3 regions of the Streptomyces sp. NPDC043996 genome follow, and region 2 is predicted to be linked to each of the others. Evidence: riboswitches for the same ligand, from Rfam matches in the RefSeq annotation. Region 2 holds a riboswitch; each other region holds the start of a gene.
What was found. A riboswitch is a leader RNA that binds a small molecule or an ion and turns the genes downstream of it on or off. The one in region 2 is predicted to bind cyclic di-AMP.

Region 1 (5,018 bases), on a different contig from region 2:
ATCTCTTCGTCGGCCTGCACATCATCGGCATCGCCTCGCTCCTGGGCGGCTTCCTGACCCAGATGAAGGCGATGGGCGAGGGCACGGCCCGCTTCAGCCCCGCGATGCTGCACGGGGCGCTGACCATGCTGGTCACCGGCGTGGCCCTGGTCGGCCTGAACCAGGCCGACGACAACGAGGTCAACAACATCAAGATCGGCGTCAAGCTGGCGCTGCTGATCGTGATCCTCGCGCTCGTGTACGTGAAGCGGGACGAGGAGAAGGTCGAGAAGGCGGTGTTCGGCGCGGTCGGCGCCCTGACGACGGCGAACATCTTCATCGCCGTCCTGTGGACGTAGGGCGCACACCGCCCGCCACGCGCGCGTGGGCCCGCACCCCCTCCGGGTGCGGGCCCACACACGTATCAGCCCTCTACGTACGCGTATCAGCCCTCTACGTAGAGGGCGGGTTCGCTATCGCTCCTCTACGGAGACGGCGGTCACGCGGGTCGTACCACGCTGTGGATCGGCATGTAGTAGATCGACTCGACGCGGACGTTCGCGCCGGGCTTCGGGGCGTGGATCATCTTGCCGTTGCCGATGTAGATCCCGACGTGGCTGATGTCGTCGTAGAAGAAGACCAGGTCGCCGCGTTTGGCGCTGGACGTCGACACCTTGGTGCCGGTCTTCACCTGGTCCCAGGTGGTGCGCGGCAGCGAGATCCCCGCGGTCTTCCACGCGGCCTGGGTGAGCCCGGAGCAGTCGTACGAGCCGGGCCCGGTGGCGCCCCACACGTACGGCTTGCCGATCTGCTGCTCGGCGAAGGAGATCACCTTCTCGGCCTTGGCGGCGTACCCGCTGTCGGTGTCTCCGGACCCGGACCCGGACCCGGTTCCGGATCCGGTGTCTGACCCCGTCCCGGCCCCCGAACCATCGCCGGAACCCTGGTCCCGGTCCCGGTCCTGGTCGCGCTCCCGCGCGCGCTCCCGTTCGGCGGCCTTCTCGGCCTTCTCAGCCTTCTCAGCCTTCTCGGCTTCCTCGGCCTTCCGCTTACGCTCCGCCTCGGCGTGCTCGCGCGCCAGCTCGGCGGCCTTGCGCTGGGCCGCCTCTTCCTTCCGCTTCTCGATCGCGGCGAGCCGTGCCTTCTCCTCGGCGGTCAGCTTCGACAGCATCGAGCGCGCCTGGGTGAGCTTGGTCTGGACGGTCCGTTTGCTCGACTTCAGGTCGTCGCGCGAGTCGCTGAGCGACCGCAGGCTCTTGGTGGCTTTGGCGCGCTGCTTGGCCGCCGCGACCGTCTGCGTCTGGTAGTCGTCGACCGCCTTCTTCTGGCGGCTGGTGAGCCGGCCCGCCAGGTGGTTCTGGTCGAAGAACCCCTTCGGGTCGTCGGCGAGGAGCAGCGCGGCGGTCTCGGAGACGGCCCCGGTGCGGTACTGCGCGGCGGCGAAGGAGCCGAGCTCCTGACGGGCCTCGTTCAGCCGGTCCGTGCGCTGGGCCACGTCGTCGAGGATCCGGTCGACCTTCTTGCGCTGCTTGTCGGCGCGCTCCTTGGCCGAGTTGTACTTCTGGGTGGCCACTCCCGCCTGGTGGTAGAGGTCGTCGACCTTCTTCTGGACCTCTTCCAGGGACGGCTTGCCGGGCTCGGACGGGGCGGACGGCGCGGCGTTCGCGCTCTGCGAGAGCACGGCCACCGAGGTCAGGGCGGCCGTCGTGATGCCGAGGGCGGGGGCGTTGCGGATGCGGGCGGGTCGGCTGCGCGGCTTGCGGTGCGACGCCAAGGTCGGCGACTCCTTCCGTGGACCGCCTACCGGGTTAGCTGTCGGGTTCGGGCGGGTGGTTCGGAAGGCTGCCCTACCGTCCCGTACTGCGTACGGGACCGATTCACCCCGGGATCATGGTGGGTCCCCGGCTCCACGAGCGTCGCGGCGACGCGTCGGACTCGGCGGAGGCCACGCGTGACCGGCGGGGATCGCCGGTGGGGGACGTGCGGCCCGCCGAGCACGCTAGCCAACTCCTGTGGCGTCGGGGAAGGTTGATGTTCGATATGCCCGATACGTTTTCGTTACTTTACGAAGCCCTTGGCGTGACCCTGATGCGCTGTCGCGCAGGGTGACGGTGCGGGGGCGGAGCGTGGATGGCCGGAACCCGGAGCGGGTTGTCAGTGCGGCCGCCTAGACTCGGGAGGCGATGAGCAGCCTCTTTGACGACAGCTTCCTGGCGGACCTCAAGCCCTCGCAGGGCACCGAGGAGCAGCCCCCGCCGCCGCCCGAGGACAGCGCTCCGGAGCCGATGCCGGACGATCTGTTCGACGGGAAGTTCGACGCGCCCATGACCTCGGACGCGTACTACCGGGACGGCGCCCCACGCCCGGCGATCGACCCGGCGACGCTGCTCGACGGCCTGAACGAGAACCAGCGCGCGGCCGTCGTGCACGCGGGCTCCCCGCTGCTCATCGTCGCGGGCGCGGGCTCCGGCAAGACCCGCGTGCTGACCCACCGCATCGCGTATCTGCTCGCCGAGCGCGGCGCGCACCCCGGCCAGATCCTCGCGATCACGTTCACGAACAAGGCCGCGGGCGAGATGAAGGAGCGCGTCGAGCAGCTCGTCGGCCCGCGCGCGGCCGCGATGTGGGTGTCGACGTTCCACAGCGCGTGCGTGCGCATCCTGCGCCGCGAGTACAAGAAGCTGGGCTTCACGTCCTCGTTCTCGATCTACGACGCCGCGGACTCCAAGCGCCTGATGGCCCTGGTCTGCCGCGACCTCGACCTCGACCCGAAGAAGTTCCCGCCGAAGTCGTTCAGCGCCAAGATCTCGAACCTGAAGAACGAGCTGATCGACGAGGAGGACTTCGCGGGCCGGGCCGCCGACGGCTTCGAGAAGACCCTCGCCCAGGCGTACGCGATGTACCAGTCGCGGCTTCGCGAGGCCAACGCCCTCGACTTCGACGACCTGATCATGACGACGGTCCACCTCCTGCGCGCCTTCCCGGACGTCGCCGAGCACTACCGCCGCCGCTTCCGCCACGTCATGGTCGACGAGTACCAGGATACGAACCACGCGCAGTACGCCCTCGTGCGCGAGCTCGTCGGCCCCTCCGGGGACGCCGCCGACGGCGACGGGCCCGGCGAGCTGTGCGTCGTCGGCGACGCCGACCAGTCCATCTACGCCTTCCGCGGCGCCACCATCCGCAACATCCTCCAGTTCGAGGAGGACTACACGGACGCGACCACGATCCTCCTGGAGCAGAACTACCGCTCCACCCAGACGATCCTGACCGCCGCCAACGCGGTCATCGAGCGCAACGAGTCCCGCCGCCCGAAGAACCTGTGGACGAACGCGGGCGCGGGCGCCCGCATCACCGGGTACGTGGCGGACACCGAGCACGACGAGGCGCAGTTCGTCGCCGACGAGATCGACCGCCTCACCGACGCGGGCGACGCCAAGGCGGGCGACGTCGCGATCTTCTACCGGACGAACGCGCAGTCCCGAGTCTTCGAAGAGATCTTCATCCGCGTCGGCCTGCCCTACAAGGTCGTCGGCGGCGTCCGCTTCTACGAGCGCAAGGAAGTCCGCGACGTCCTGGCCTATCTGCGGGTCCTCGCCAACCCGGAGGACGGCGTCCCGCTGCGCCGCATCCTGAACGTGCCCAAGCGCGGCATCGGCGAGCGCGCCGAGGCCATGGTCGACGCGCTCGCACAGCGCGAGAAGATCTCCTTCCCGCAGGCCCTGCGGCGCGTCGACGAGGCGTACGGCATGGCGGCCCGCTCGACGAACGCGGTCAAGCGCTTCAACACGCTCATGGAGGAGCTGCGCACCGTCGTGGAGTCGGGCGCGGGCCCGGCGGTCGTCCTGGAGGCGGTACTCGAACGGACCGGCTATCTGGCCGAGTTGCAGTCCTCCACGGACCCGCAGGACGAGACGCGCATCGAGAACCTCCAGGAGCTCGCCGCGGTGGCCCTGGAGTTCGAGCAGGACCGCCCGGACGGCGAGACGGGCTCGCTCTCCGACTTCCTGGAGCGGGTCGCCCTCGTCGCCGACTCGGACCAGATCCCGGACGAGGAGGACGACGGCTCCGGCGTCATCACGCTCATGACGCTGCACACCGCCAAGGGCCTCGAGTTCCCCGTCGTGTTCCTCACGGGCATGGAGGACGGCGTGTTCCCGCACATGCGCGCCCTCGGCCAGACCAAGGAGCTGGAGGAGGAGCGGCGCCTCGCCTACGTCGGCATCACGCGCGCGCGTGAGCGGCTCTATCTGACGCGGTCCTCCATGCGCAGCGCCTGGGGCACGCCGTCGTACAACCCGCCGTCGCGTTTCCTGGAGGAGATCCCGGAGACCCATCTGGACTGGAAGCGGAAGGGTTCCGTCGGCGCGCCCGCGTCGTCGGGTCCCGCCGCCGGGGTGGCGTCCTCGCTGTCGTCGTCGCGTTCGCGCGCGGGCGGCGCGCAGGGGTTCGCCACGCGCCGGGCGTCCGAGAAGCCGGTGGTGTCGCTCGCCGTCGGCGACCGCGTGACGCACGACCAGTTCGGCCTCGGCACGGTGGTCGGAGTGAAGGGCACGGGCGCGAACGCCGAGGCGTCGGTGGACTTCGGTGGCGGTAAGCCGAAGCGGCTGCTGCTGAGGTACGCGCCGGTGGAGAAGCTCTGACAGCGTCGCTCGCGGGGCCCTCCGGGGCCCCGTAGAGGGCGTCGCGTCACGGGGGCGTCGCGCCGGTTTGCAGTAGTGGCGCGTACTACGTCGGGTCGAGCCCGTGGCTGCGCAGCCACGGCAGCGGGTCGATGGCCGAGCCGCCGCCCGGCCGGACCTCGAAGTGGAGGTGCGGACCGGTGGAGTTGCCGGAGTTCCCGGAGTAGGCGATGACGTCGCCCGCCTTCACGGGACCGCTGGCCACCTTGTTCGTGGAGAGGTGGCAGTACCAGGTCTCCGTGCCGTCCTTGGCGGTCACTATCGCCATGTTGCCGTAGGCGCTGTTCCACTTCGTGGAGACGACGCCGTCGGTCGCGGCCATCACGGGCGTGCCGTACGACACCGGGAAGTCGATCC
Region 2 (5,018 bases):
CCAGCGCGGACACCCTCGGCGCGACCGTCATAGCGCCGGTCGTCGAGGAGACCGCGAAGGCGGCGGCCGTGCTCCTGGTGTTCCTGTTCCGCAGGGGCGACTTCACCGGGGTCGTCGACGGGTTCGTGATAGCGGGCGTCACCGCCACCGGCTTCGCCTTCACCGAGAACATCCTCTACCTCGGCAACGCCTTCGGCACCGACCAGCTCAGCGGCGAGAGCGGCCTCGCCTCGGTGACCGCCGCGACCTTCTTCGTGCGCGTGGTCATGTCACCGTTCGCGCATCCGCTGTTCACCGCGCTCACCGGCATCGGCTTCGGCATCGCCGCCACCGCCGCCGAGCACCGCACGGTCCGCAGGGCCCTGCTGCCCTGCGCCGGTCTCGTCCTGGCGATGGGCCTGCACGCCTTCTGGAACGGCTCCGCGGGCTTCGGCGAGTACGGCTTCTTCGTCGTCTACGCCACCTTCATGCTCCCGCTGTTCGGGCTGCTCACCTGGCTCGCCGTCTGGCTGCGCCAGCGCGAGCTCCGCCTGGCGCGCGAGGAGCTGCCCGTGTACGCGGCGGCGGGCTGGTTCGCCGCGCCCGAGCCGTACGCCCTCGGCTCGATGGACGCCCGCACCCTCGCCCGCGACTACGCGGTGTTCCACCTGGGCAAGCCCGCGGGCCGCACCGTCGTGGAGTACGAGACGTACGCGACGGCCCTCGCGCTCCTTCGCCACCGGGCCCGCGGCGGCCGCGGCGGCGCCGACTTCGCCGCCCGCGAGCGGGAGCTCCTGCAGGCGCTGTGGGAGCGCCGCCCCGTGGCCGGGCCCGCCCTCGGCTACGCGGCACGGGCGACGTCAGCGACACCGGGACCGGTGTCGCTGCCGCACGCCGCGTACGGGCCCGCCCTCGCCTACGGCCCGGCGCTGCCCCCGTACAACCCCTACCGCACCTGACGTCAGGCCGCGGCCGCCGTCAGCGCCGCGAGCTCCGCCGCCGTCAGCTCCAGGTCGCCCACCGCGAGGAGCGCGGGCAGCTGCTCCACCGTGCGCGCCGACGCCAGCGGGGCCGCCACGGTCGGCTGGGCGGCGAGCCAGGCGAGGGCGACGGTCGCGACCTCGGCGTCGTGGGCCGCGGCCACCTCGTCGAGGGCGGCCAGGACCCGGGGTCCGCGCTCCGTGTCCAGGTGGGCGCCCGCGTTCGCGGCGCGGGCGCTGTCGACGTCGGCGCCGGGGCGGTACTTGCCGGTGAGGAAGCCGGAGGCGAGCGCGTAGTACGGGATCGCGGCGAGGCCGGAGCGCGAGGCGATCTCCTGCAGGGGGCCCTCGTAGGTGTCGCGCGAGACGAGGTTGTAGTGCGGCTGGAGCGCCACGTACCGCACCAGGCCCTCGCGGTCGGAGAGGTCGAGGGACTCCTGTAGGCGCTCGGGGCTGATGTTCGAGGCGGCGATCGCGCGGACCTTCCCGGAGCGCACCAGCTCGTCGAGGGCGGTGATGATCTCCTCGACCGGCACGGAGGGGTCGTCGTAGTGCGTGTAGTACAGGTCGATGTAGTCGGTGCCGAGCCGCCGCAGGGACTCCTCGGCCGCGGCCTTGATGGTGTGCGCCGACAGGCCCTTGTAGTCGGGGTGGGCGCCGACCTTGGTGGCGATGACGACGTCGGAGCGGTTGCGGCGGGCGCCGAGCCACTGGCCGAGCACGGCCTCGGACTCGCCGCCCTTGTTGCCGGGTGCCCAGGCCGAGTACACGTCGGCGGTGTCTATGAAGTTGCCGCCCGCGGCGGTGTAGGCGTCCAGGACGGCGAAGGACTGCTCCTGGTCAGCGGTCCAGCCGAAGACGTTGCCGCCGAGGGCGAGGGGGAAGACTTCGAGGTCGGAGGGTCCCAGAGGGCGAAGAGTGGTCATACGGGCACCAACGCCCCTGTGAACGGGGGAATTCCGCCGCGCCGGGGCGGGAGTGACCGACGGCCCTGGCGTCGGGGGGTCGTCGCCAGGGCCGCCGGAGTCAGGAGGGCCCCTCGGGAAGTCGCCTCGGGGGGCGGGGTGTTACGGGGTGAGCCCCTTGGAGCGCAGCCACGCCAGCGGGTCGATGGTGCCGCCGCCGGGCGCCTGGACCTCCAGGTGCAGGTGCACGCCCGTGACGTTGCCGGTGGCGCCCATGCGGCCGATGACCTGGCCGGTGCTGACCTGCTGGCCCACGCTGACGCCGAGCGAGGACTGGTGGCAGTACCAGATCTCGGTGCCGTCCTTCAGCTCAAGGACGGTGCGGTAGCCGTACGAGGGCACCCACCCCGCTTCCTTGATGGTGCCGGTGCCCACGGCCTTGAGCGGCGCGCCCGCGGAGCCCGCGAAGTCGAGGCCGGTGTGCCGGCCGGAGGACCACATGGAGCCGGAGTCGCCGAAGTGCGAGGTGAGGGTGTACGAGGAGACGGGGAGCGTGAAGCTCTTGGCGAGCTTGGCGAGGCGCTCGGCCTCGCGCTTCTTGCGGGCCGCCGCCTCCTTCTCGCGCTTCTCCTCGGCGGCCTTGGCCTTGGCGGCCGCCCGCGCCTTGCCCTGCTGGGCCTCGGCCCGCTCGGTGGCGGCCTTCAGGGCGGCGTCCTGCGCCTCCTGGCGCTGCGTGTCGTCGGCCTGGTGCCGCTGGTTCTCGGCCTGCTGGAGGATGCGGGCGCGCAGGGCCTGGCCGGCGTCGGTGGTGCCCTGCCTGGCGTCGGCGGTGGTGACGCCCGCGGAGCTCAGGGGCGCGGCGTCGGCGGGCGTCGCGGCGGCTTCGGGCTCGTCGTCCGCGGTCAGGGAACCGATGCCGGGCAGCGACACGTCCGGCATGGAGAGGGAGACGGGCGGCTTGCCGCCCTGCGCGCTGGCCATGCCGCCCGCGCCGACGGCGGCGATGACGCCTACGCCGAGGACGGTGGAGCTGCGGGCGAGGCCGCCGCCGCCCTTCTTGTGGATCCGGTGCTTGCCGCGCACGGGGCGGACGGTCTCCGCCGTGGGGTTCCACTCGCCCCAGGTCTCCTGGGAGTCCTGGGTGGCATACCCGGCGTAGACGGCGTACTCCGTGGGGTCGTCGCCTCCCGCGGTGCCGACGGCGGACTCACCGGCGGGGCCGGTGGATCCGGCAGGTCCTGTGGGTATGAACAGCGCTTCTGGGGCAGGCCGGTTGGACGCCACTGGGGCGCGCTCCTTTCCTTCCTTCTCGCCTACCGGGTTAGCTGACGGGTTCGGAGCAGGAAGGTCTCCTACGACCGCTCCTCACGTACGAGACCGCGTACGCGAAAGACGGCCGATTCACCCCAATTTTGGTGGTTCCCCGGCTCCCTCGCGGGATTAGGCACATGCGCACGGAGCCGTCGTGAGTGACGGCTGGGACGACCGCGCTGCGTTATCGAACGTTAATAGACAGCCGGTCGGTATTCCAAGCTGTTCCCGCTGATCGTTAACGCTTACGCGATAAACACAACGGGACAAGAGCGAGCGGAACAGGGCGAGTTGAGCGGTCGCCATGACACAGCGCAGCGAGGCGGATCTTGACATCTCGCTGACAAGTGGTCAGCCGGGCTGCGGAGGGGCGCCATTCAGTCACGCGGTGTGAGGGGACGGCGTACGGCGAGGAGCGCCATGTCGTCGCTCGCGCCGCCCCCGGTGTGCTCGACGACCTCCGCCACCAGGGTGGAAAGGAGCGCGTCGGGAGCGTCCGCGCCGGAGAAGATCCGGCCGCCGAGCCGGGCCGCGGGGTCGTAGAACACCCCGTCGGCGTCCCGGGACTCGCTCAGCCCGTCGGTGTAGAGCAGCAGCGTCGACCCGGGCGGGAAGTCGGTCTCGTCCGCGCGGTCGGGCCAGGTGCCGAGCTCGCCCATGCCGAGCGGCAGCGCGGGCTCGGCGGGCGAGAGCACGCAAAGACGGCCGTCGGCCCGCAGCACGAGCGGCTCGGGGTGGCCCCGGTTGACGAGCCGGACGATGCCCTCGCCACGGGGGATCTCCGCGAGGACGGCGGTGGTGAACCCCTCGAACGCGTCGAGCCCGTCGCGCCGCGTGCCCTCGCGCGCCAGGGCACGCTCCAGGCGCTGCGCCACCGCCTCCAGGGTGGTCTCCTGCTCGGCGGCCTCGCGGAAGGCGCCGATGACCACCGCGACGGCGGCCACCGCGCCCATGCCCTTGCCCCGCACGTCACCGACGACGAGCCGCACCCCGTGCGGGGTGTCCTGCACCGCGTACAGGTCGCCGCCGATGAACGCGTCGGCCTGCGCGGCCTCGTAGCGGGCGGCCACGTCGAGCCCGCCGATGCGCGGGTCCGGCAGCGGAAGCACCGCCCGCTGGGCGGCCACGGCGATGGAGCGCGCCGAGGCGAGGCGGGCGTCGCCCCGGCGCACCACGCGGTTGATGACGACGGCGAGGGCGCCCACGGTCAGCATGGTGACGAACGAGGTGACGACCTCCACGTCCACGCCCGCGTGGGTCTTGAGGCGCAGCGCGAGCACGGCGGCACAGGACACGGCGGCCGTCGCCACGGTGGTGGACAGGGAGAAGAACGGGGCCGCGATCAGGGGCGCGGCCGCGAACAGCGGGGACGCGGTGAACTCGGGCGGCGTGAGCGCGTCGAAGACGACCCCGGCCACGATGAGGAGCGGAGGCAGGGCCCGGGTGAGCGCCCGCTCCCGGGGCAGGGCCCGGTCGGGCTCCCGCTCCCGGGGCAGGCTCCGCCCCTCACCGCCCATGGCGCGCCCCCGGCCCGCAGGCCCAGGGCTGGAGCCCCCCGCCACGGAAAGCAACCACCGTTCCACTCCCACCGCAGACACGCCGCATCGGCCCAAGGCTTCCCGCCCCGGGGCCCCGGAGCGACCCGGCGTGCTCCGAGTGGGTTACCCGCGGTGAGGTGTGGAGGCAGTCACCACCGGGACGGGGGGCTCACACGGCGTCCCGCAGGGGCGCGGGCGCCCCCGTCGCGAGCCGTCCCGCGCGGGCGAGCGCCCGCAGGGCCAGGGCGCACCCCGCCCCCACGGCGGCGAGCGCCAGCCAGGGCACGGCGGACACCCCTCGGCGT
Region 3 (5,018 bases), on a different contig from region 2:
GTCGAGGTCCCCGTCATCGAGGCCGCCGTCGACGAGGAGCTCGCCCGGTTCGCCGAGGAGGGCCCCACCCCGGAGGAAATGGAACGCGCCCAGGCCCAGTTGGAGCGTGAATGGCTCGACCGCCTCGGCACGGTCGCGGGCCGTGCCGACGAACTGTGCCGCTTCGCCGTGCTCTTCGGTGACCCGCAGCTCGCCCTCACCGCCGTCCAGCGCGTCCTGGAGGTCACGGCGGAGGAGGTGCGGGAGGTGGCGAAGGCCCGTCTGCGCCCGGACAACCGCGCGGTGCTCGTGTACGAGCCCGTGGCCCCCGCGGAGGACGCCACGGACGCCACCGACGCCACTGAGCAGGACGCAGAGCAGAACACCGAGCAGGCAGGGGAGGCGGCGAAGTGACTGAGGCTGAGACGACTGAGACTGAGACAACTGAGACTGAGACGTCCGTGACGATGGATCTCCACCCGCAGCCCCAGGCGGGCACCGCCAAGCCCTGGGCCTTCCCCGCCCCCGAGCGCGGCACCCTGGCCAACGGCCTCACGCTGTTGCGCTGCCACCGCCCCGGCCAGCAGCTCGTCGCCGTCGAGGTCCACCTCGACGCGCCGCTGGACGCCGAGCCCCAGGGTCTGGACGGCGTGGCCACGATCATGGCGCGCGCGTTCTCCGAGGGCACCGACAAGCACTCCGCCGAGGAGTTCGCCGCCGAGCTCGACCGCTGCGGCGCCACGCTCGACGCGCACGCCGACCACCCCGGTGTCCGGCTCTCGCTCGAAGTGCCCGTCTCCCGGCTGCCGAAGGCGCTCGGCCTGCTCGCCGACGCCCTGCGCGCGCCCGCCTTCGAGGACAGCGAGATCGAGCGCCTCGTCCGCAACCGTCTGGACGAGATCCCGCACGAGACCGCCAACCCCGCGCGCCGCGCCGCCAAGGAGCTCGCCAAGCAGCTCTTCCCGGCCGACGCGCGCATGTCGCGCCCGCGCCAGGGCACCGAGGAGACGGTCACGGCGATCGACTCCGCGGCCGTGCGCGCCTTCTACGAGAAGCACGTGCGCCCCGCCACGGCCACCGCCGTGGTCGTCGGCGACCTCACCGGCACGGACCTGGACGCCATCCTCGCCGACACCATCGGCGCCTGGACGGGCGGCAGCGCCGAACCGCGCCCGATGCCGCCGGTGACGGCCGACGACACCGGCCGCGTCGTCATCGTGGACCGCCCCGGCGCCGTCCAGACGCAGTTGCTCATCGGCCGCGTCGGCCCCGACCGGCACGACCGCGTGTGGGCGGCCCAGGTCCTCGGCACCTACTGCCTGGGCGGCACCCTCACCTCCCGCCTGGACCGCGTCCTGCGCGAGGAGAAGGGCTACACGTACGGCGTGCGCGCGTTCGGCCAGGTGCTGCGCTCCGACCGGGGCGGCACGGGCGTCGCGATGCTCGCCATCAGCGGCTCCGTGGACACGCCGAACACGGGCCCGGCCCTGGACGACCTGTGGACGGTCCTGCGCACCCTCGCCGCCGAGGGCCTCACGGACGCCGAGCGCGACGTCGCCGTGCAGAACCTGGTGGGCGTCGCCCCGCTGAAGTACGAGACGGCCGCCGCCGTGGCGTCGACGCTCGCCGACCAGGTCGAGCAGCAGCTGCCGGACGACTTCCAGGCGCACCTGTACCGGCAGTTGGCCGACACGGGCACCATGGAGGCCACCGCGGCCGTCGTGAGCGCCTTCCCGAGCGACCGGCTGGTGACGGTCCTCGTGGGCGACGCCGCGCAGATCGCGGAGCCGGTGAAGGCACTCGGCATCGGCGAGGTGACCGTAGTCACCGGCTGACGCCAAGGCCGGACCGACCCAACGCGCCAGGGACAAACCGCCCCAACGCGCCACGGATAAACCGGCACCAACACGCCACGGACAAACCGGCACCAACATCGCCTGACTCATGGGACCCCGGAGGCTAGAGATGCCCCCGGGGTCCCGTCATGCCGCCATATGTCCGAATTGACATGGAGGTTGGGCGTCTGCCGTGTGGCGTGCGCTACAAAAGCCGGGATCCGTTTGTCGATTGAAAGATGAGGCGTTTAGCGTCAGTGCGGCTGTCCGTAAGGCAGTACGCCGCGTCCGCGGCACCGGACAGTCATCGCCGAGTCCCCGTACGGCGCGAGCCAGGGGAGCCGGGGACCCACACGTCCCCTGGGGTGAATCGGACCCCTTGCCGCGAGGCGAGGAGCCCGTAGGAGACCTTCCTGCTCCGAACCCGTCAGCTAACCCGGTAGGCGAGAAGGAAGGAAAGGACCAGCCGCTTCATGGCGCTCATCCGCCCGACCGGCAAGCACCGTCGCCCGAGCCGCATCACCCGCACCACCGCGAGCGCCGCGGGCGTCGCCGCCCTCACCACCACCGGCGTCATCTCGGGCCTGGCCGCTCCCGCGCTCGCCGCGGACAGCTCCGCCGACCATGGCAGCACTGGTCTCACCCAGGCCATCGCCATCAACGACACGCTGGCCGACGAGATCGACGCGCAGGCCAACGCCCAGAAGCAGGCCGCCAACGACGCCGCCGCGCAGCAGAAGGCCGAGGAGGCCGCGCGCCACAAGGCCGCCGAGCAGAAGCGCAAGGCCGAGGCCGAGGCGAAGGCGAAGGCCGAGGCGAAGGCCAAGAAGGAGGCCGAGGCCAAGGCGGCGAAGGAGGCCAAGGAGCGGGCCCGCGAGCGCGCCGCCCGCGACGCCGAGCGCAAGCGCCTGAACGCCTACGTGGCCCCGGTCAACGGCTCGTATGTCTCCACCTCCTACGGCGCGGGCGGCGGCATGTGGTCCTCCGGCAGCCACACCGGCATCGACTTCCACGCCGGGTCCGGCACCTCGGTGCAGGCCGTCGGCGCGGGCACCGTCGTCGAGGCGGGCTGGGGCGGCGCCTACGGCAACAACATCGTGATCAAGATGAACGACGGCACGTACACCCAGTACGGCCACCTGTCGTCCATCAGCGTCACCGTCGGCCAGGCCGTCACCCCCGGCCAGCAGATCGGCCTCTCGGGCTCCACCGGCAACTCCTCGGGCCCGCACCTGCACTTCGAGGCCCGCACCGGCGCCGACTACGGCTCGGACATCGACCCGGTGGCGTACCTGCGCTCCCACGGCGTCAGCGTCTGACCCGCCGTCACCCACGCTTCCGAAAGCCCCGGCTCCCCGAGCCGGGGCTTTCCGCGTGCGTACGCCGCGCACGCGCTCCGCGCGCACGCGTCCTGGGCGCACACCCTTGGCCAAAAGATATCCATGGATTACCGCGCACCATCGGAAAATGTGGCTGCCTGCAATAGAGTCCGTCGTGGCAGAGTCCATAGGTTCGTGGCGCAAGCGTCATTCAGTGCGTCGTGCGACGCGTTTCACGGGCATTAAGGGCAGTAAAGCGGAGGTCCGTCATGCGCATTCCCGCGCACTCGGTGTGCACGGCCATCCGGGACGACATCGTCGCCGGTGTCTACGAACGCGGCACGCGGCTGACCGAGGAACTGCTCGCCCGCCGCTACGGCGTCTCCCGCGTCCCCGTGCGCGAGGCCCTGCGCACCCTGGAGGCCGAGGGCTTCGTTGTCACCCGCAGGCACGCGGGCGCGTGCGTCGCCGAGCCCACCGAACAGGACGCCGCCGACCTCCTGGAGGTCCGCACGCTCCTGGAGCCCCTGGCCGCCGCCCGCGCGGCACAGCGCCGCACCGAGGCCCATCTGAAGGTGCTGCGCGGCCTCGTCAGGCTCGGCCAGGAGCGGGCCCGCCGGGGCGGCGGCGAGGACCTGCGCTCGCTGGACGGCTGGTTCCACGAGACGCTCGCCCAGGCGTCCGCGAGCCCCAGCCTGATCGCCCTGCTCACCCAGCTGCGCCACAAGATCGCGTGGATGTACGTCGCGGAGGCCCCGGCCGCGCCCGCGGAGGTCTGGGCCGGGCACGCCGCCGTCGTCGACGCGGTCACCCGCAAGGACGCCGACCGCGCCCGCGCGCTGACCGTCCTGTGCGCCGAGCGCACGGCGTCCGCGCACCGGCCGCGCGCCGGTCGTGTGAGGGGTCCGCAACATGCCGTAAACACGGTGGGCGCGCGGAATTAACGGCGAGCCCGTAGACAAAGAGCGGGAATTCCGTACCGGATTTCCCGCCCGGCGCCACTTTCTTTCTTTCCCGGCGGCACGGGCACGTTGACAGCGGCATGGTCGCGCTTCGTTCAAGCGGCATGCCCGCACGTCGTTCAATTCGCGCCGAACACCCCGGCAGCCCCGGCGCACCCCGAAAGCGGCACACCCCGAAAGCGGCACGCCCCCGAAAACACGACGGAGCCGCGCGAACCCTTGGGTTCGCGCGGCTCCGTACCGCGATGTCCGACGGTGTCAGACGGTGTCAGACGGTCTCGGGGAGCTCCTCAAGCCCTTCCGCGACCAGCTTCGCGAGACGGTCCAGGGCGGCGTCCGCACCCTCGGCGTCCGAAGCGAGCACGATCTCCTCGCCGCCCTGCGCGCCCAGGCCGAGCACCGCGAGCATCGAGGCCGCGTTGACGGGGTTGCCGCCGGCCTTGGCGATCGTCACGGGCACGCCCGAGGCCGTGGTCGCACGGACGAAGATGGAGGCGGGCCGGGCGTGGAGGCCCTCGGCCCAGCCGACGTTGACGCGGCGCTCAGCCATGTGTTGCTGCCCTTCCAGGTGTCTCACACTTGTCTAGACCAGTGTCTCATGCCGACCCGGGTGCTCCGGCCGGACCGGCGCCGCGGCTGCCCGCGGCCCCTCGTCCCGCGCCGTGCCGCCACCCGACCGCCGTGCGACGCCTCCTACACTGCCCCGGCCCGCGCGGCCGCGCGACCCGTACCCTGGCCCCATGCACACCCCGGCGGACGGCCACGCGTACCCCTCGCACTGGGAAGCCGACGTGGTGCTGCGCGACGGCGGTACCGCCCGCATCCGGCCCATCACCGCCGCCGACGCGGACCGTCTGGTCAGCTTCTTCGAGCAGGTCTCCGACGAGTCGAAGTACTACCGCTTCTTCGCGCCCTACCCGCGC

Region 1: another riboswitch for cyclic di-AMP. It lies ahead of AC07A4_RS03285 (C40 family peptidase); the one in region 2 lies ahead of AC07A4_RS25255 (M23 family metallopeptidase).
Region 3: another riboswitch for cyclic di-AMP. It lies ahead of tolA (cell envelope integrity protein TolA); the one in region 2 lies ahead of AC07A4_RS25255 (M23 family metallopeptidase).

The regions. Positions count from the first base shown of each region.
Region 1 is NZ_JBWKEY010000001.1:729,057-734,074, reverse strand. It holds gene AC07A4_RS03290 (hypothetical protein) at 1-338, shown strand, start outside; gene AC07A4_RS03285 (C40 family peptidase) at 479-1,753, opposite strand; cyclic di-AMP (ydaO/yuaA leader) riboswitch at 1,762-1,930, opposite strand; gene pcrA (DNA helicase PcrA) at 2,163-4,622, shown strand; gene AC07A4_RS03275 (M23 family metallopeptidase) at 4,708-5,018, opposite strand, start outside.
Region 2 is NZ_JBWKEY010000010.1:19,677-24,694, forward strand. It holds gene AC07A4_RS25245 (PrsW family intramembrane metalloprotease) at 1-938, shown strand, start outside; gene AC07A4_RS25250 (aldo/keto reductase) at 941-1,885, opposite strand; gene AC07A4_RS25255 (M23 family metallopeptidase) at 2,027-3,148, opposite strand; cyclic di-AMP (ydaO/yuaA leader) riboswitch at 3,160-3,321, opposite strand; gene AC07A4_RS25260 (PP2C family protein-serine/threonine phosphatase) at 3,553-4,692, opposite strand; gene AC07A4_RS25265 (MFS transporter) at 4,883-5,018, opposite strand, start outside.
Region 3 is NZ_JBWKEY010000005.1:64,760-69,777, forward strand. It holds gene AC07A4_RS14510 (M16 family metallopeptidase) at 1-393, shown strand, start outside; gene AC07A4_RS14515 (M16 family metallopeptidase) at 447-1,814, shown strand; cyclic di-AMP (ydaO/yuaA leader) riboswitch at 2,113-2,274, shown strand; gene tolA (cell envelope integrity protein TolA) at 2,288-3,133, shown strand; gene AC07A4_RS14525 (GntR family transcriptional regulator) at 3,403-4,077, shown strand; gene AC07A4_RS14530 (HPr family phosphocarrier protein) at 4,364-4,645, opposite strand; gene AC07A4_RS14535 (bifunctional acetate--CoA ligase family protein/GNAT family N-acetyltransferase) at 4,836-5,018, shown strand, end outside.